3 regions of the Exiguobacterium sp. s70 genome follow, and region 1 is predicted to be linked to each of the others. Evidence: predicted binding sites of a transcription regulator. Region 1 holds the regulator's gene; each other region holds the start of a gene.

Region 1 (6,482 bases):
CGTCGAGAGGCGTTTGGCCGAGACGAGTTTATCATTTACATAGAAGCGCACTGTCGCCGTGCTCGTCTTTTTGATTGAGAGCGTCGCTTGTGTCTTTGTCATCAACGTATCCGTCACACTGAGCGTCGGTGTGAACGCACGAACTGTTTTCGTGAGTTCGTACGTCGCATCACCACTCGAACGAGTGACGAGAATGACTTCCCCTTCTTTTAATGGCGTCTCGAACGTGTACGGCATCGTGCGGGTTGTCGCCACATGCGTACCGTTTCGATAGATGCGATAAGCCTGATCAGTACTCGATGTGACGTTGATAGACTTGTCATACATCAATGGCGTCCGAGTCCACGTAAAGACAGGCGGTTCCACTCTCGTCTCTACTGTCGTGAGCCGGAACGCTGAAGCAGGTGCTTCTTTTAACTTGAAGTAGACTTTTGTTCCGATGTCTACTGGCATCGTATCGAACTCTTTAATCGAAATGAGCCCTTCCTCATCTGCCTGCTCATTCGAAATTTCGTAGTATTTCCCACTTCGAATCAATACATCCACGGCCGCGTGTGGCGTTGTTTTTAACGTGACGCCTGAAGTGACCGTGTTCGTCAAAACTGAAATGTCGTTCGACGAGGTATCGTCACTTTCTTTGACCGTCTGAAGTTCAATTGGATCCGCGTAAACGCCTGACCCACTACCGATTTTCACAGTCACACGCGATCCAGGTGTGAACCAACGCGCCGGTTGCCACGTATAGCGTCCAGACTCATCCGAACGAACCGTCGCCGATTGATAGTTCAACAACGAATCCGATGAGTTGGCTTGATACAAGTTTTTCGTCACACTGATGAACACCGGAGTGTCCGGTGTTGTCTGCCCGCTAATCGGGCCTAAAACGCCCTTTGGCGGGTCGAGTGTGAGTGGCACGTAGTTCGATGCCCATAAGTCTAGACGCCGCTCTAAGTCGTTCCATTTAAAAATCGTGTTATACGATTCATTCGTCTGTAGCGTCAGGTTCCCTTGCTCCCAAAGGAAAGGCGCTTCTTGACGATCTAAACTGACAGCCAAGGCATCTCCGGGAACCGGCAACACTGTCCCGTCAACGAGTGTAACCGTTCCGTTCACATCATAGGGACGACCTACTTCATAACGAGTCGTCGTTTTCGGCACATTGACATTCAGTTGCCACGGTGCCTTCCAAAATGACTCGGGCGTGTAGCCTGCTGATCGATTCTCAGAAAAAACGTACCATGAACCACGTCTTTCGACGAAGACATCATCAATCGGTGCCTCTCGCCACTCATTTGTGGCGACGTTATAACTAACATAGAACGTCGTATACGTCTTCCGAATCGTGAAATAGTAGACGCCGTCTTCCCATGTGAGGTCTCTTACGCTTGGGGCTTCTTTCTCGATCCATCGTTTCGTTACGAAATCAAAGATGAAAAGTGTATCCGATTCCCCTGCTTTTGCCACAATCCACTGATCTGATCCCTTGATTAAGGATGCACCTCTCACCTGACCCGTATAAGATCCGAGTGTTTCAAGCGCCTCACCCGACGGCGTCCGCTTCGTCACTTGACCGTCCACGAATGCAAGAACATTCCCATCATCAAGCAGTCCGTATGCTTCATACATACTTCCCATCTGAATCGACCCGAGAATTTTGCCCGAAAGCGATGTCGTGACATACTTCTTGTCATCAGTCCACAATACCGTTTCTGCTGCCAAATTAATATCTACGACCGCATGAAGTCCGCTCCCTGCCTCAATTGGAAAGACCGTCTTTGAACCGGTTTGAGGATTCCAGACCATCCATTCTTGCCAGCCCTCCAAAATGAATCGACCGTCTCCGATCGCGTGAATATTATGAAGAACGGACACGCGAATCGGTAATGTATACACTTCACCGGTCTGAATGTGAACAAGCGTCTCAGGATCCCCTGAACGCCACACATACCCACTATCTCCTACGACTTCCCCTGTCGGAATAGTTACCGGCTTAGTATAGTCCTCTGCTCGGACTTCGACACCTGGTGCCACCATCATAATGAGCACAACAAGCATGCTCCACAACCACTTTTTCATCTGTCTCCTCATTTCTGTTTATGAATGCATAACTTTCAAAAATAATCCATTTTTGATTTTATATTCCTAATTTTAAATCGATTTTTCAAAAATGAATAGTCCTAAAATCATAAAAAAACACCACGTCGCATGACATGGTGTTTACTTCTCATTCATTTGTTTCATCAAATCCATCTGTTCTTTCACCATCGCCTCTTTCTCACGTCGGAGCACGCCCCGGTACGTGATGCGTGAAATCGACAAGCTGATTTCATACAAGAAGAAGAGCGGCAGCGACACCATGAGGTGCGACGTCAAATCCGGCGGCGTGATGAAGGCCGCGATGACGAACAAGGCGAAGTACGCATATTTCCGAATCGATGACAGGAAGTACGGTGTCACGACACCGATGCGCGTCAAGAACATCGTCACGACCGGCAACTGGAATAACAGTCCGAATGGAATGGTCAGTTGCAGCAAGAACGTGAAGTAGTTCGACGCCCCGATGATTTGCGTCAGACCGAGGTCTTGCCCGAGGTCCGTCGAGATATCGAGGACGAGCGGGAACAACCAATAGTAGGCGAATGCGAGACCGATCAGGAACAAGATGAAGATGATCGGGATATACGCGAGCGTCGCTTTCCGCTCGTTCGGGTGCAGACCAGGTGCGACGAACGCCCACAGTTGATACAGTAGAAACGGACCGGACGCGACGAGCCCGATGACGAGCGCCAAGTTCAAGTAAATCATGAGCGGGTCCGCGACCCCAAAGGCGTTCAGCTCGAGCCCTCGTTCGACGAGGTCCGCCTGCAGATAGGCGAGCACATATTTGACACTCGGCAAAGCGATGAGAAAGAAAGCAAAGACGACAAATGCCGACAGCATCAGTCGTCTCCGCAGCTCTGTCAAGTGATCGGACAGTGCCCGTTCTTGATCAGGTTGATGATTCATGATTACTGCTCTTTCTTCTCAAGTTCTTTCTTATCTTTCTCGTCATGTTCGTTCATCATGCCGTTCGTGGCATTTTTGAACTCTCGGAGCGTTTGACCAGCGGCGCGTCCGAATTCAGGCAATTTCTTCGGCCCGAAGATGATGAGCGCGACGATGGCGATAATGAAGATACTTGCTCCCCCAGGAATACCGACGACGAGCAACGATGATAGTAATTCCATTATTGATGGACCCCCTCAGCAGATGGATAGTGTTGCATAAAGTAAATGAGCGACTGGAGTTCGATCGACAAGTCGATGTGATGGACGCGGACCGTGTCCGGCACAGTAAGTCTGGCCGGTGTGAAGTTCAAGATGCCTTTAATACCGAAGCGGACCAAGTCGTCCGCGACCGGTTGCGCATAGGCAGACGGCACCGTGAGAATGGCGACGTCAATCTTGTTTTGTTTCATGATCTGTTCCATCTCATCGACGTGATGAATCGGGACACCGGACATCGTCGTGCCGACTTTTGTCTCGTCTGCGTCGAACCCGACGACGATATGTGTGTTATTGTTTTTAAGGAAGTTATAGTTGACGAAAGCTGTCCCAAGATGACCAACCCCGACTAAGGCGACGTTCGTAATCTCGTCCTGATTCAGTGTCTTACGGAAAAAGTCTAACAGATACTGTACGTTATAGCCATATCCCTTTTTCCCGAGCGCACCGAAGTACGAAAAATCGCGACGGATCGTGGCCGAATCGACCTTGACCGCCTCGCTCAGTTCAGCAGAAGAGACACGCTGTTTTCCTGATGAATGTAGGCTTTGGATAAACCGATAGTATAGTGGCAACCGTTTGGCTGTCGCTTGCGGAATCTTTGGTTCGTTTTGACTCAACGGAAAGAGCCTCCTTTTTACGACGCGTTTCAAACGAATCTAATTTCATACACCTTGATTGTAAACGAATTCACATGACCACTCAATGAATATACCTGAAATGGGGAAGAAATAAAGTATACTAAATAGAGAGAAAGGGGTTTTTTCACTTGATCCTACTGCAAGTCAATAACTTATCGAAATCATTCGGCGTCGAGCCGATTTTAGAGAACGTCAAACTAGAAATTCAAGAAGGCGAACGTGTCGCCCTTGTCGGCCGTAACGGTGCCGGCAAGTCGACATTGCTTAAAGTCATCGCCGGGGAATACAACTATGACTCGGGCGACATCATGAAGCCTAAAGATGTCACCATCGGCTATCTCGCCCAAGACTCAGGGTTAGAGTCGAACGAGACGATGTGGAACGAAATGTTGACTGTCTTCACCGATTTAATTGAACAAGAAAAGACGCTGCGCCGCATGGAGCAAGACATGGGTTCTGAGCGCATCTTGAACGACCCGGCCGCCTATGAGCGCCTCTTGTCGTCTTACGATGAAGAACAGCATACGTTCAAAGACCGTGGCGGCTATCAATATGAGGCGACGATCCGCTCTGTCCTTCACGGGATGCGGTTCTATCCGGACGACTTCGAACGCCGCATCGATACGCTCTCCGGCGGACAGCGGACACGTCTTGCTCTCGCGAAGATGCTGCTCCAAAGTCCAGACCTGCTCATCTTGGATGAGCCGACGAACCACTTGGACATCGAGACACTCGGCTGGCTCGAGAAGTATTTGAGCGGCTATAAAGGCGCCGTCCTCATCGTCTCCCACGACCGCTACTTCCTCGACCGCGTCGTATCGGTCGTCTATGAGCTGTCCCGCCACCGCAGCCGTCGCTTCGTCGGCAACTACACGAAGTACCTTGAACAGAAGGCTGCCATTTACGAGCAAGAGAAGAAGCAGTTCGAGTCGCAACAAGAAGAGATCGCCAAGATGCAGGACTTCATCCAGCGTAACATCGCCCGGGCGACGACGACGAAGCGGGCCCAGAGCGTCCGCAAACGTCTCGAGAAAGTCGACCGGATGGAAGCGCCGGACGGTGATGAGCGCAGTGCCGTCCTCTCGTTCTCAATCAAACGTCAAAGCGGGAACGACGTATTGAGTGCGAGCGATCTTGCCATCGGCTATGAAGAACCGATCGCCCAACAGCTCCGCTTCCAATTGCAGCGCGGCGAATCGGTCGCCCTCGTCGGCCCGAACGGAGTCGGCAAATCGACGCTCCTGAAAGTGTTGACGAAACAACAGCCGCCCCTTACCGGTGACATCCGCTACGGCACCGGCGTCGAAATCGGCTACTACGACCAGGAACAACAAAACTTGTCGGACGCCAACCGTGTCATCGACGAGATTTGGAACGACTGGCCGCTCATGCGCGAACAAGAAGTCCGGAGCCTGCTTGGACAGTTCCTGTTCAGCGGTGACGACGTCATGAAACGTGTCCATGAATTGTCGGGTGGGGAACGGGCCCGCTTGACGCTCGCGAAACTAAAGCTCGAGCAACCGAACTTGCTCATCTTGGATGAGCCGACGAACCACTTGGACCTCGATTCGAAGATGATTCTCGAGAACGCCCTCGTCGACTATCCGGGCACAATTCTGTTCGTGTCGCACGACCGCTACTTCATCGACCGGCTCGCGACGCGCGTCTTAGAGATCACGCCGAACGGCATCGACGAGTATCTCGGCGATTATTCATATTACGTCGAGAAGAAAGAAGAACTCGAAGACCTGGCCCGACTCGCCCGCGAAGAGACGAAACAAGTCATCGTCAAGAAACAGCGCGCCGACAAGGAACAACAACGCGAGGAACGCCGGATGAAACAACGGATCGAGGAAATCGAGCTCACGATCGAACAACACGAGGCGCGTCTCGAGGAAATCGAGCAGCTGTTGTGTGAACCGGACGTCTTCAACGACTTCGCCCGGGCACAGGAACTGTCGACCGAGTCCGACGCGACGAAAGAATCGATCACGGCACTGTACGCAGAATGGGAGGAGCTCCATTCATGATGCGATTCCGTGCGATGCGAATCGAATGGATGCACGCCTTCCTGACCGGTCTCGCCTATATCGTGCCGACGGGGACGGAATTCGTATCCGAACTGATTCGCGGGGAGCCGACGGTCGTCCCGTCGTTCCTGTTTTATTTCTTGCCGGTCGTCATCGGCTTCATCATCCAGACGTGGAGCGGGATTGTGATCAGCTTGTTGAGCGGCCTGCTCATGAGCACGCTGTTCATCCGCCTCGTCGTCTGGCCGGTCGATGTGACCGTGCACAGCTTTTACACCCCAGGCTCGGTGTGGGGACACTTCTATCAGTCGACGCTCCTCATGTGGGTGCTCGCCCTGCTCGTCTTCATCGTGAGTTGGGTGAATATGTGGTACAAACAGAACAAACATCATCCGGACGTATAAAAAAGGGAAGCCGATCTCCATCATGGAGATCGGCTTCCCTTTTAATAGTTAGAAGTAACGTAGCGGTTGGAACCCGCGTGTATGGAAGTCGAGTTTGAGACCGTCTTCCGTGATAAAGAACACGTACTCGTTCGTATCGACGTC
Region 2 (6,482 bases), on a different contig from region 1:
GGTTATGACAGACAGGCAGCAACAAAAATCGCCGTATTTGATGAAGGGGCGGCTGAAATCACCCTTGAAGAAATCTCAATAGAAGACGGCTTTATTTCTAGTGTTGTCGGAACATCTAGGTTTTACGATGAGAACCGGATGACCATCGCAGCCGATAATCGTTTCCTCCCGGTACGTCTTGGGACATACGAAACGATAACCGAAGATGGTCAGACGTACACGAACGAGACGGAACGTCCAGGCGTGTATGCCTATGACACCGAAGAGAAGCGTGTCGTCGAGTTAAAAGCTGAAGGGGATATGTGGGGCGCAACCGTCTATGAGGATCAATTAATCGTCTTGCAGGAAGATGGGACCGAATTCGTTGTCGACTTGAAGACAGGGAAGCAATCGACGCGACAAGTCATCGATGGTTCGGTCGGTACGACTTGGTATGTCGATAACCAACTGTATCATATTCGCCCGACGAAAGATGGGGCCGTTATCGACGTCTATCAAGATGGGAAAGCCATCTCGAGCGCCGTCGTGAAGGCGACGAACGATGCGGCGAAGGCATTGTTATCCAACACGAAATATTATGTACAATAACAAATAACCGAGAGGCAGCCGCCTCTCGGTTATTTTGATGGTTTCGGGACGATGACCCCGTCTTCTAAATCGAGCAACATGTCGATCAGTTCTGCACAGAACTCTGGGAACTGATCGAGGAACGCACCCGGACCGACCTCATCGGTGAAGTCGATATACAGGTCCGATACGTTACCGGCCATTTTCGCCGGAAGAGCGAGGAACGCCGACCCGAAACGCCAGCTGCCTCGGATATCGAGCAGCTTGCCGAGCATGATGTCACCGACCTCACGTTTTTCCGGGAGATTGACGCGATACGTCTCTTTCGTCTCCCAGTCGCGCAGTCCTTCCTCGGTCACTTCAAACACCGAGCAACGCGGGACCGCCAAGCCACGGAGCGCGTGATACAAGGCAGGGGACATGTCGGCTTTTTGATCTGCCAAGTAGCGGCCGTGCGGTGTCATCCCGTCCTCGTCCGTCTCGAAGAAGACGGCCCAGTCGATGAACAGGTCGCGGAATAGCTCGGCGTCTTTCAACTGCCATGTGCCTTCCGAGGCGATCTCTTGAATATAGTTCGTCCAATGTGTGCTGCGCGCGAGCGCGGCTTGCTCATACAACTTTTTCAGCTCGGCCAGCAATTCGGACTCTTCTACAAGCAAAGGGAATGGAATTACTTTCCGGTCTTTTTTCATCGGCGCGGTCCTCGTTTGTTCGCAGGACGCTTCACGACCGGCGGTTTATCCTCAATCCGTTTCTCGATGACGTCGCCACGATAAATCTCGAGTTCTTTCAATTCGACGCCGAGTTGGCGAGCGAACGATTTCAAGTGCGTCAAGTCTTCGTCCGTCACGAGCGAGAGCACGGTCCCGGCCGCATTCCCGCGTGCCGTCCGGCCGGAGCGATGAATGAAGTCATCAATCGATTCTGGCAAATCGAAGTGGACGACGTGCGTCACTTCTTCGATGTCGAGACCACGGGCCGCGAGACCCGTCGTGATGAGAAGTGGATAGTCGCCTTTCCGGAATTCGCGGAGCGTCTCCACGCGTTCGCGTTTCCCTTTTAGGCTGTCGAGCATCCGGTAGTTCACTTTCATTTTGTCGAGTTCACCTCGGAGTGGTGGCAAGAATGAACGGTTGTTGATGAAAGCGAGTGCTTTGACGCCGTTGACGTGTGACAAACGACGAAGCAGTTCCGGCTTATAGCGGCGTGTCGTCAACATATAGCCGTACGTCACTTGACTGCTCACGGCTCGTTCGATTTTCACGTGTGCCGGCTCCTTCAAGAACGGGGCCGCCCATGCTTGAAGCGTGTCTGTGAGCGTTGCCGATACGAGGGCGATTTGATGTTCGTGCGCCGTGTGCTTGATGATGCGTTCGGCAGCTTCTGTTAATCCGCTATCGATGATTTGGTCAGCTTCATCGAGGACGATTGTGTGCGTCTCATGAAGCTTCAATTTTTTCTTGTCAATCAGTTCGACGAGTCGGCCCGGTGTCCCGACAATCAAATGGGGCTTTTTCTTCAAGCGGTCGATTTGACGTTTCAATTCGACACCGCCAATAAATGAAGCGATGCGGACATCACCTTTCTCGGTGAAGCGTTGCGCGACCGTTTGAATCTGCATGACGAGCTCACGCGTCGGCGCGACGATGACGACTTGAATCCGGTCGTTCGAGGCGTCGATTTTTTCAATGGCGGGTAACAAATAAGCAAGCGTCTTCCCGGTACCTGTCGGCGCTTCGATCGTGACGTCTTTTCCGTCAAGAAGAAGCGGGAAGGCTTCGGCTTGGACCGGCATTGGTTCAGTAAAGCCAAGGCGATCCCAGGCTTCGTTAATAAATGGTTTTGTAAAGTTCATATCAATTCTCCTTATCGTGGGGCAAAAACAAAGGAAGCATAAGCGCTCCCTGTCTTAGATATAGCGAACATGTTCCGTGTCTTGGTCGAATGAAGAACGGAGTGTCTGTGTGAACGTCTGTCCGTCCTCGATGAGTTTGATGTGCACATCGATTTGGTCAGCCGACGCCTCGACGCCTTCGACGGTGAAGCCTTGATAGACACGATACTGCAATTCTTTCGTCAACCGTTCGTATGAAGCGAGCTCTGGATACGTCGCTGCCACGTCAATCGGGCGCGAGATGAGAGCAACGAGCAAGTTATCGCGGTAGTCGATGAAATCCTCGTTTTCGATGTCGTCGTCAAACCGAATCCAAAAACCTGCGTCTTCAAATTCTGTGATAAATCCATCACGTTGTTCACCGTTCGCTTCTACTTTAAGGGAGATGCGGTCACCGGCTTTCAAGTCGTGATCAGCTGTCAATAATTCGTACGTCATGGGAAGAACCCCTTCCTCTTCTACAATGTTCTGCCTTCATTGTGTCCGATGTAAGGCAAAAATTCAAGTTCTATCCCCGAGTCGTGATATACATCACACTAAAAACTGTATAAATCGTCACATCCGAATTCAGATGATACAGAATCGATGTAAATCCTATCGTGACGTGAATTATCTGTTTCATAGTGAATGAGAAATGCGTTATAACAGATTTTAAAGCGCTTACAAAAATGGCTTTAAGCCAACGTTCATGAGATTGTTACAACTTTCACAAGAATGTAAAACATAATGTTCACGTTTTCACGTACACTCAACTTATAGAAAGCACGCAGTTATCTCAACTATGAGGAGTGACCCACAATGGCAACCGAAATTAAATCAGCCTGGTCAGGATTTGTACCTGGGCAGTGGACGAACGAAGTGAACGTCGGTGAGTTTATCCGTTTAAACCGACATGAGTACACAGGAGACGACCGTTTCCTCGTCGGACCGACGGAAGCGACGAATCAGCTTTGGGCACAAGTGATGGAATTGACGAAAGAAGAGCGGGAACGCGGTGGTGTTTGGGCGGTCGATCAAAACAACCCATCGACAATCGTCTCGCACGGACCGGGATACTTAAACAAAGAGCTCGAGAAAGTGGTCGGCGTTCAAACGGACGAGCCGTTCAAACGTTCGATTCATCCGAACGGCGGCATCCGGATGGTCGACGCTGCACTTGAATCGTATGGCTTCGAGCCGAACCCTGAAATCACAAAGATTTATTCGGAAATCCGCAAAACGCATAACCAAGGTGTCTTCGATGCGTATACACCTGAGATGCGAGCAGCACGGAAGTCAGGGATTATCACAGGACTTCCTGACGCTTACGGCCGTGGACGGATTATCGGCGACTACCGTCGCGTTGCCTTGTACGGGTTAGACTTCTTGATTGCCGCACGTAAAAAAGATTTGGCGAACCGTGGCGGTTTCTTATCAGAGGCAGATATTCGGACACGGGAAGAAATGTCTGAGCAGCTCCGGGCCCTCCAAGAGTTGAAACAACTCGGTGCGGCGTACGGGTTTGACCTCGGCCGTCCGGCGGAAAATACACAAGAGGCGTACCAATGGGTATACCTTGCATATCTCGCAGCCGTCAAAGAACAGAACGGCGCCGCCATGTCACTCGGGCGTGTCTCGACATTCCTCGATGTATACGCAGAGCGTGACATCGAAGCGGGTCGTTTGACCGAGTCGGATGTTCAAGAAATCGTCGACCACTTCATCATGAAGCTCCGGATCGTCAAATTCTTGCGCACACCAGACTATAACGAATTGTTCTCGGGTGACCCAACATGGGTGACCGAGTCAATCGGTGGGATGAGCGAAGACGGACGCTCGAACGTGACGAAGAGCTCGTTCCGCTTCTTGCATTCACTCTCGAACCTTGGACCAGCACCAGAACCGAACTTGACGGTGCTTTGGTCGACGAAATTGCCAGAAGGCTTCAAACAATATTGTGCGAAGATGTCGATTGAGACGTCCGCCATCCAATATGAGAACGATGACCTCATGCTTCCAGAGTTCGGTGACGATTACGGCATCGCCTGCTGTGTGTCACCGATGAAAATCGGGAAACAGATGCAGTTCTTCGGAGCCCGCGCCAACATGGCGAAAGCACTCCTTTATAGCATGAACGGAGGCCGCGATGAGAAGAGCGGCGACCAAATCGCGCCGGTTTGGGAGATGAACACCGAGGACGTGCTCACGTACGACAAAGTGTATGCCGACTTCGACCGGACGCTCGATTGGCTCGCCGAGCTCTACGTCAACACGCTTAACGTCATCCACTTCATGCACGATAAATATGCGTATGAACGGATCGAGATGGCACTTCATGACCCAGAAATCCTACGGACGATGGCATGCGGTATCGCCGGTCTCTCGGTCACAGCAGATAGTCTGTCAGCCATCAAATATGCGACCGTGAAACCGGTCCGCAACGAGCAAGGCATTGCTGTCGACTTCGAGACAGAAGGCGACTTCCCTAAATTCGGCAACAACGACGACCGTGTCGATGCGATCGCCGTCGAGCTTGTCGAGTCGTTCATGCAAAAAGTACGCAAGCATAAAACGTACCGCGATGCGCTCCATACGCAATCGGTCTTGACGATCACATCAAACGTCGTTTACGGCAAAAAGACAGGGAACACACCGGACGGACGTCGCGCCGGCGAACCGTTCGCACCTGGTGCGAACCCGATGCATGGCCGCGATACGAAAGGGGCAGCTGCGTCGCTCTCATCAGTCGCGAAACTCCCGTTCGAACACGCACAAGACGGAATTTCATACACGTTCTCAATCGTACCGAAAGCGCTCGGTAAAGAAGAAGTGGCCCGTGAACTCAACTTGGCGGCACTCCTTGACGGTTATATGGGCGGCGAGCATAAAGGACATCACTTGAACGTCAACGTCTTCAACCGTGAGACGTTGCTCGATGCGATGGAGCACCCGGAAGAATATCCACAGCTCACGATTCGTGTCTCTGGCTATGCGGTCAACTTCATCAAGTTGACGCGCGAACAACAAATCGACGTCATCAACCGGACGTTCCACGGTTCATTGTAAACAAAGGCTTGGCGGCCTTCACTCGAGGGCCGCTCATTCGTTAGGAGGTCATTTCGATGACAATGGGATATGTACACTCGGTCGAATCGTTTGGAACCGTTGACGGCCCGGGAATTCGTTTTATCGTCTTTTTACAAGGTTGTGCGCTTCGTTGCTTGTATTGCCACAATGCTGACACGTGGGATTTCAAAAAGAATAACCATCGTTCGGCCGAGGACGTCATTCAAGAAGCGCTCAGCTATCGTCCGTTCATGGAAGCATCAAAAGGCGGCATCACGATTTCAGGGGGCGACCCGCTCGCGCAGCCAGAGTTTTTAGAAGCGCTCTTGCGTGAAGCGAAGAAACACGGGCTCCACACGACACTCGACACGTCGGGTGCACTTCGTCCCCCTAACTTGGACGCCATCTTAGATCATACGGATCTCGTGTTGCTTGATATCAAACATATCGACGATGACATGTGTAAGAAACTGACAGGACGGAGCAACGTCAACACGCTCGCGCTCGCTGAACATTTATCCGAGCGCGGAACGAAAATGTGGATTCGCCACGTCCTCGTCCCGGAATGGACACTTGATGAAGGAGCGCTCCGCCGCACGGCAGCGTTCATTCAAAAGCTCGACCACGTCGAGAAAGTCGAAATTTTGCCGTACCATGAGATGGGCGTCTATAAATGGGAGGCGCTCGGTCTCGACTATCCGCTCAAAGGAATTAAACCCCCGACGACGGAAGAAGTCGAATGGGCGGAAGGGATTTTACAAGGAACCGTTTAAAAAAACTGCGCAGACCGTCATGGTCTGCGCAGTTTTTGGATTACAAATGTTTTTGACTGACGTGCTGACGGATGGCGGCCTCATCGAGCGGACGTTTGGCGACGCCGGTCTCGACGGCAGCTTTGGCAACCGCGACCGCCACGGCCGGTGCGATTCGTTCATCGAATGGGCTTGGGATGACGACCCCGTTCGCCAAATCTTCT
Region 3 (6,482 bases), on a different contig from region 1:
GAGCCGACACCAGCTTCGACCGATTCATTCGATAATCCGTTCGAAGCGAAATTGTTTACCGTCACGACGGCAGGTTGTGCGGTCGCGACCGCATCGGTGACCGAGCTGTCCGCCGTCGTCGATGTCGTCTGGACCGGTGACCCTTCCGACGTCACGTTCGTATCAGACACGTTCGTTGGGACTTGATCGATGAACGGGAAGGCGATGGCCCCAGTCAAGACAGCACCGATTACCCCACCGACAAACCCAGGGAACATCCGACCGACGAATGAAGGTCGGGCCGGTTGTGTTGCGCGCGACGGCTCTTGTCGTTGTTCGGACGAGCCAAGCTCGGTGTCGAGCCAATCCTCGCGGCGATTTGGTTCATTTGAATCTGTTGGACGATCGTTGCGTTCCATGTGTAATCATCTCCTATATGATGTTTCCTCTTTTGTTCTACCCTTAGTATAAGAGGCATAGTCATCGTTGTGCGGAAATGAGACATCGATTACAAGATTCTTCACAATTTGCGTCAATTGGGTCAGACGATAACGTTTTTTAACGTCCCGAGTCCCGTGATGCTCACTTCGATTGTGTCCCCGGATTGGAGATAGACGGGCGGTTTCATCCCATGGCCGACCCCCGCCGGCGTACCGGTGGCGATGATATCACCAGCTTCTAGCGTCATCCCTTTCGACAACGTCCGAATCAACTCTTCAATTGGACGAATCATGTCTGCTGTCGACCCGTTTTGGCGTGTCTCACCGTTCACGACCGTTTGAATCGCAAGTGGAAACGAGAGCTCATCCGGTGTGACGATATACGGTCCGAGCGGACAGAACGTGTCGAAGGATTTACCGCGGAAAAATTGGACGTGCTGTTTTTGAACGTCCCGGGCCGTGATATCGTTCAGAATTGTATATCCGAAAATATGGGCGTCGACGTCGTCGATGTCCCGTCCTGATTTCCCGATAATGACGGCGAGCTCGCCTTCGTAATCGAGTTGGTCGGTCAGTTCAGGATGACGTTCGACGACAGCCCCTGGTCCAACGACCGAAGTCGGTGCTTTCGTGAAGATGACGAGTTTGCCGGCTCCCGCCGTATCCATCTCTTTCACATGCTCTTCATAGTTCTTGCCGATACAGATGACGTTTTTGAGTGGCCGGTATGGCGCGACGAGCGTGACATCGGTCAATGCGGTCCGAGGTGCGACGTCCAAATCGACATCCGGTTCAAACTCTCGCGCGATGACCTCTAACAACGAAGTCGTATGTAATTGGTCACTGACGTCATAGACAAACTCCCCTGCCACGACACCGACCCTTTGTTCTCCTTCAACTTGAAAACTACACCATTTCATCAAAATTCCCCCTTTTTTGCTAGTATACAAAAAATCGGGACGCGACGGTCCCGATTACGCTTTGTTCAAGAAAATAATTCGCTGATTGCTCGACCCCCGAAATCGGAGCGACCGGTCCATGAGCGGCTGTTCGAAACGACCGTCGACAAGGACATCGGCACGATCGAGCACGCTTGTGACGTACTCATCGTCCATACCTTGTAACTGTTCGAACGTATAGCCTGTATACACCCACACGTTTTTCTGAAGCGCCTTGCACCCGTCGACGAGCCGGGCTAGTGCTTCCGGTTGCAGAAACGGCTCTCCGCCCGAGACGGTGACACCGTCCCAACCGGATTGTTCGATTCGAGTGAGCAGGTCCTCGACTGGTACGTCTTCCCCACCTCGCGGGTTCCACGATTCCGGATTGTGACATCCAAGACAGCGATGAGGGCATCCCGCCGTAAAGATGACCGTGCGAATGCCTGGACCGTCGACAACCGATTCGTCAAGTACGGATAGGACGCGCATGATGCTTCACCCTCGCTCGTTCTTCTTCTCGTTTCGCCGAATTCCATCGGTCCATCGTGCCGACCAGATAGCCGGTGATGCGACGAATCCGTTCAATCTGCTCTTCCTCGCCACACGTCGGGCACGCGGCATCGATCGTTCCCTCGAGGCCGCAGTTACCGCACCGGTCGACGGGATGATTAATCGATCCGTAGCCGACGTTTTCGGTTCGCATGAGCCGGACGATCGCTTCGACCGCTTCCGGGTTATGGGCGAGCGACCCGTCGACTTCGACATAAGTGATATGACCCGCGTCACAGAGCTCATGGTACGGTGCCTCCAACCGAATCTTGTCACGAATCGACACTGACTGGTACACCGGCACATGAAACGAGTTCGTATAAAAGGCGCGGTCGGTGACACCCTCGATCATCCCGAACGCCTGCTGGTCCTTCAATACGAACTTCCCAGACAATCCTTCGGCCGGCGTGGCCAAGAGCGAAAAGTTTAAATCGTGCTGCTCTGCCGCCTGTCTCATCCGATCACGTAAATGAGTGACGATATCGAGTCCGAGACGTTCCGCTTCCCGTGAATCGGCATGCGTGCCGCCTGTGAGCACGCGTAGCGCTTCGGCGAGACCGATGAAACCGACGGACAACGTCCCTTGCTTCAGTACATCCCGTAGCTCTTCTTCCGCCTGAAGTCTCTCGCTGCCCCTCCAGACGTGTTGAGCGTAAAGGAAGCGGAATTCGTCGGCATGACGCTTCGCTTGATAGTCGTACCGTTCGAGCAATTGATCGATGGCGACGTCGACGTAGGCGTCGAGCGTCTCATAAAATGTATGGATGTCCGAAGCGACGAGCGCCATCTTGACCAAGTTCAAGGTCGAGAACGATAAATTGCCTCGTCCGATCGACGTCTCGGCGCCATGACGATTCCCCATCACTCGTGTCCGACACCCCATATAAGCGACTTCTGAGTCATGGCTCCCATCATAATATTGCAAGTTGAACGGGGCATCGACGAACGAGAAGTTCGGGAATAGACGCTTGCCCGTCACGCGACAGGCGAGTTGGAACAAGTCGACGTTCGGATCGGTTTCATGAAAGTTGACGCCCTCTTTTACTTTAAAGATTTGAATCGGGAAAATTGGCGTCTCCCCGTTGCCGAGCCCCCGCTCGGTCGCATGCAACAACTCGCGGATGAAAATTCGACCCCAACGGCTCGTGTCGGTCCCATAGTTGATGGAGACGAATGGCACTTGGCCGCCTCCTCGCGAATGCATCGAATTGGCGTTATGGATGAACGCTTCACACGCTTGATACGTCGCTGTGATTGTCTCGTTCTCAGCGACTTCGAGAAGTTGCTCAGTCGACCATTCGACCGGAAGCTTCTTGAGCCGCTCGAGTTGACGTTCATACGTCTTTTCGACGTATGGCGCTAAATCGACATCGAACATCGGGAACGCTTGACCCCCATGTTGCATATTCTGATTCGCTTGAAGAATGATCGAAGCGAGTGCCATCGCCGAACGGATGTCCTGGGGTGGTCGAATCGTTCCGTGACCGGTATGAAATCCGTTCGTCAACAACTCGCCGAGCGGGATTTGACAACACGTCGTCGATCCTGTCACGTAATAGTCGGCGTCGTGGATGTACAAAAAGTTGTCTGCGACGGCCTGACGTGTCCGCTCTGACAACAAGTACATTGTCGACAGCTGTTTCGATACTTCCGAGGATAATCGTGCCAGTTTGCCAAGTGGTGATTTCCCGTCGACGTTGGCGTTCTCTTGTACGAGATCTTGATCTGGGAGAACACAGACATCTTCATAAAGCTGTAGCATGTTCACTCCGCATCACCTCACTATATATTGATATGAATCGAGTTCATAACTCGATTCAATTCCATATATAGATTATGTCATGTTTGAGCATGGAGATGTGGAGTCTAAATTGTGAGCGTTGGTTGTGATATAAACGCAAAAACAGCCGAGCCCGCATCTGGACTCGACCGTTCTTCAAGTGACCCAACTTATAATTCTTTAGCCGGTTTCACGATTTTTAATTCAACTTCTTCTTTTTCCTCTGACTCTTGGGCTTCGCGCAAGCCTTTCGCGTTCAACCACGTATAGATCGCACCCATGAACAAGGCGCCGCCGATGATGTTACCGAACGTGGCCGGAATCAAGTTGTGGATGGCGCCGGCAAAGCTAATCGCCTCAGGATGTGGAACGACGAGCGTGAGCGCAAACAAGACGAAGTTGGCGATGACGTGATCAAATCCTGACGCGAAGAAGACGGCGACGAGGAAAATCATCGAGAAGATTTGAGCGAACTCATTTTTCATCTGTTTTGGTAAGAAAATCGCGAGACAGACCATCCAGTTACAGAAGATGGCACGGAAGAAAATCTCGACCGTCGTATGATGCATCTTGCTCTCGACGACCGCGAACAGCCAGTTGTCCATCCCGAGTTCTTGGATGACGCCGGTCGGGGCGAGCAACAAGGCGAACAAGACGCCACCGAGCGCGTTCCCGACGAAACAAAGTAACCAGACGAGCATCGTGTCACTGAGCGTCGTATAGCCGCGTAACGTCGAGGTCGTGAAATACATTGTGTTTCCCGTGAACAGTTCGGCTCCGCCGTAGATGATCATGACAAGCGCGATCCCGAATGAGAACCCACCGATGAGTGTCGTGAACGGCGAATCGATCAAGTACATTCCGTTGACGACTTTAAGTGTGAAGATTGAAGCGAATCCGATAAAGATCCCCGCGAGCATTGCCCGTAAAAAGTATTCCATTGGCCGATAATGAATCATTTGCGAAGATGCCTGAGCTTTTTTCCGTAATGATTCGAGTGCATGGATTTCCATTGATGCCATGTCACAAACCCTTCTTTCTGTTTGAATGAACCCATATAATAAGAACGAACATGTGAAATCATTAACAATATAAGCCCGAATCCAATAAATTGCAATCGACCTTGGACCGTGTTGACACATTTTTCACATCGTAATCGTTTACATTTGTCGGATTTGTGACGAAAAAAACGACCCTTCGCAAAGGGTCGTTCGATACAGCTTATTCTTTGTCTGCAGACTTCTCTTCAGACTCTTCAGATGATGCCTCATCCGACTCTTCTTCAGTTGCTTCAGCTTCACTTTCTGTCGTTGTGTCTGTGTCAGCTTCAAGCTCTTCAAGAGAGACCGGCTCGTTCACAGATGCGATTTGAAGCTCGCCATCCGAGACGATTTCATAGTCTTTGTTCTCTGGAATGTCAGCTACCGTGACCGAATCACCGATACCGAGTTCAGAAACATCTAGTTCAATTCGTTCCGGAATGTTAGCCGGTGTCGCCGATACCGTAACTTTATAGAGCGTTTGTGCCAAGAAGCCGCCTTCTTTGACACCTTTCGCGTCGCCGACGAGTGTGACGTCCGCTTCGACTTCCGTCGCTTCGTCCATCTTCACGGCCATGAACTCGACGTGCTTGTATTCGTTCGTGAACGGGTCAACTTCTGTCCCGTGAACGAGCGTGTTTACTTTCTTGCCGTCGATGTTCAACTCGATTAACGCGTTGTCACCGTGTTCGCGGAGAATCTTGCGAAGTGCCATCTCCTCGAATGCAACTGGTGTGCTCTCGACTTTATAGCCGTATACGACACCTAGTACTTTACCTTCTTTACGCAAGTTTGCGCGGACCGAACGTGGTCGTAATTCTCGTTTCGTTACTTTAAGCGTGTCTGCCATAATCTTTTCCCCCTACTGGTTTATCGATCATGTCTACATCTTGAGGGTGAGGCAGTGAAAAAGCCACCTCTCAACCTCGATGCGTTGAGTGACATGTGTATATTGTTCCCATAGGCACCCGGACATAAACGTTACAGCCGGTTAAAAAAAGATTACAAGCGTGTCACATAACCCGTTTGAACAACTTCTCAAGTTCGTACGTACTCCATTTCACCAAGATCGGTCGCCCGTGCGGACACGTATACGGGGACGTCGTCTGATTGAGGTCATGCAGCAATTGCCGCATCATCTCATGGTTCAATGGATGGTTCGCTTTAATCGACCGCTTGCACGCCATCAAGATTGACGCGTCTTCCCGATATTTGGCGAGATTGACAGAGCGGTCCCGAATCGCCATCTCAATCAAATCGCGGACCGTCCCTTCCAAATCATGCTGCGGGTACCACGTCGGAATCTCTCGGATGAGGAACGTGTTGCCACCGAACGGCTCCAAATCGAGCCCCGCTTCTTTCAAGAGCGGAGCGACTTCTTCAATCGCGAGCGTCTCTTCTTGCGTGAACTCGAGTGTGAGCGGGAGCAGCAACAATTGATACTCTTTGTCTGGATTCCCGAGTTGCTCATAAAACAATTCGTATTTGATCCGTTCCTGAGCCGCGTGTTGGTCGATGACATACATGCCGTCCTCGGCGCCGCAGACGATATAGCTCGCATGTAATTGGCCGATGACGTCGAGCGGCGGCAACCGCTCTCCTTTCGTCTCAATTGCGTCTGATTCGACAATCGGGTCGGTCGGTGCAGGCGCTTCATTGACGAGCGGGGTCGGTGACCATCGACTCGGTGACGTGACAGGCTCACGTGGAATCGGATAGTTCCACGTCGGCGGTTCATCCGTGACAGGTGTCC

Evidence for each region. Region 1 encodes Rex, which represses fermentation and respiration genes when NADH is low (regulators of the CRP and FNR family bind a similar motif). Its sites were predicted from a motif close to TTGTGAAATATTTCACAA; they were not measured.
Region 2: the regulator Rex is predicted to act here: its motif matches at 3,156-3,173, upstream of pflB (formate C-acetyltransferase).
Region 3: the regulator Rex is predicted to act here: its motif matches at 4,762-4,779, upstream of KNP84_RS07945 (formate/nitrite transporter family protein).

What each region holds. Positions count from the first base shown of each region.
Region 1 is NZ_JACSLV010000007.1:80,257-86,738, forward strand. It holds gene KNP84_RS14110 (hypothetical protein) at 1-2,076, opposite strand, end outside; gene tatC (twin-arginine translocase subunit TatC) at 2,218-3,006, opposite strand; gene KNP84_RS14120 (twin-arginine translocase TatA/TatE family subunit) at 3,009-3,227, opposite strand; gene KNP84_RS14125 (redox-sensing transcriptional repressor Rex) at 3,227-3,883, opposite strand; gene KNP84_RS14130 (ABC-F family ATP-binding cassette domain-containing protein) at 4,033-5,934, shown strand; gene KNP84_RS14135 (hypothetical protein) at 5,931-6,338, shown strand; gene KNP84_RS14140 (hypothetical protein) at 6,387-6,482, opposite strand, start outside.
Region 2 is NZ_JACSLV010000005.1:131,119-137,600, forward strand. It holds gene KNP84_RS12120 (hypothetical protein) at 1-588, shown strand, start outside; gene KNP84_RS12125 (hypothetical protein) at 618-1,259, opposite strand; gene KNP84_RS12130 (DEAD/DEAH box helicase) at 1,256-2,422, opposite strand; gene KNP84_RS12135 (hypothetical protein) at 2,477-2,899, opposite strand; gene pflB (formate C-acetyltransferase) at 3,260-5,506, shown strand; gene pflA (pyruvate formate-lyase-activating protein) at 5,563-6,279, shown strand; gene KNP84_RS12150 (NAD(P)-dependent malic enzyme) at 6,320-6,482, opposite strand, start outside.
Region 3 is NZ_JACSLV010000002.1:631,262-637,743, reverse strand. It holds gene KNP84_RS07965 (S1C family serine protease) at 1-398, opposite strand, end outside; gene KNP84_RS07960 (fumarylacetoacetate hydrolase family protein) at 521-1,339, opposite strand; gene nrdG (anaerobic ribonucleoside-triphosphate reductase activating protein) at 1,394-1,849, opposite strand; gene KNP84_RS07950 (anaerobic ribonucleoside triphosphate reductase) at 1,827-3,671, opposite strand; gene KNP84_RS07945 (formate/nitrite transporter family protein) at 3,860-4,702, opposite strand; gene KNP84_RS07940 (50S ribosomal protein L25/general stress protein Ctc) at 4,911-5,579, opposite strand; gene mutL (DNA mismatch repair endonuclease MutL) at 5,743-6,482, opposite strand, start outside.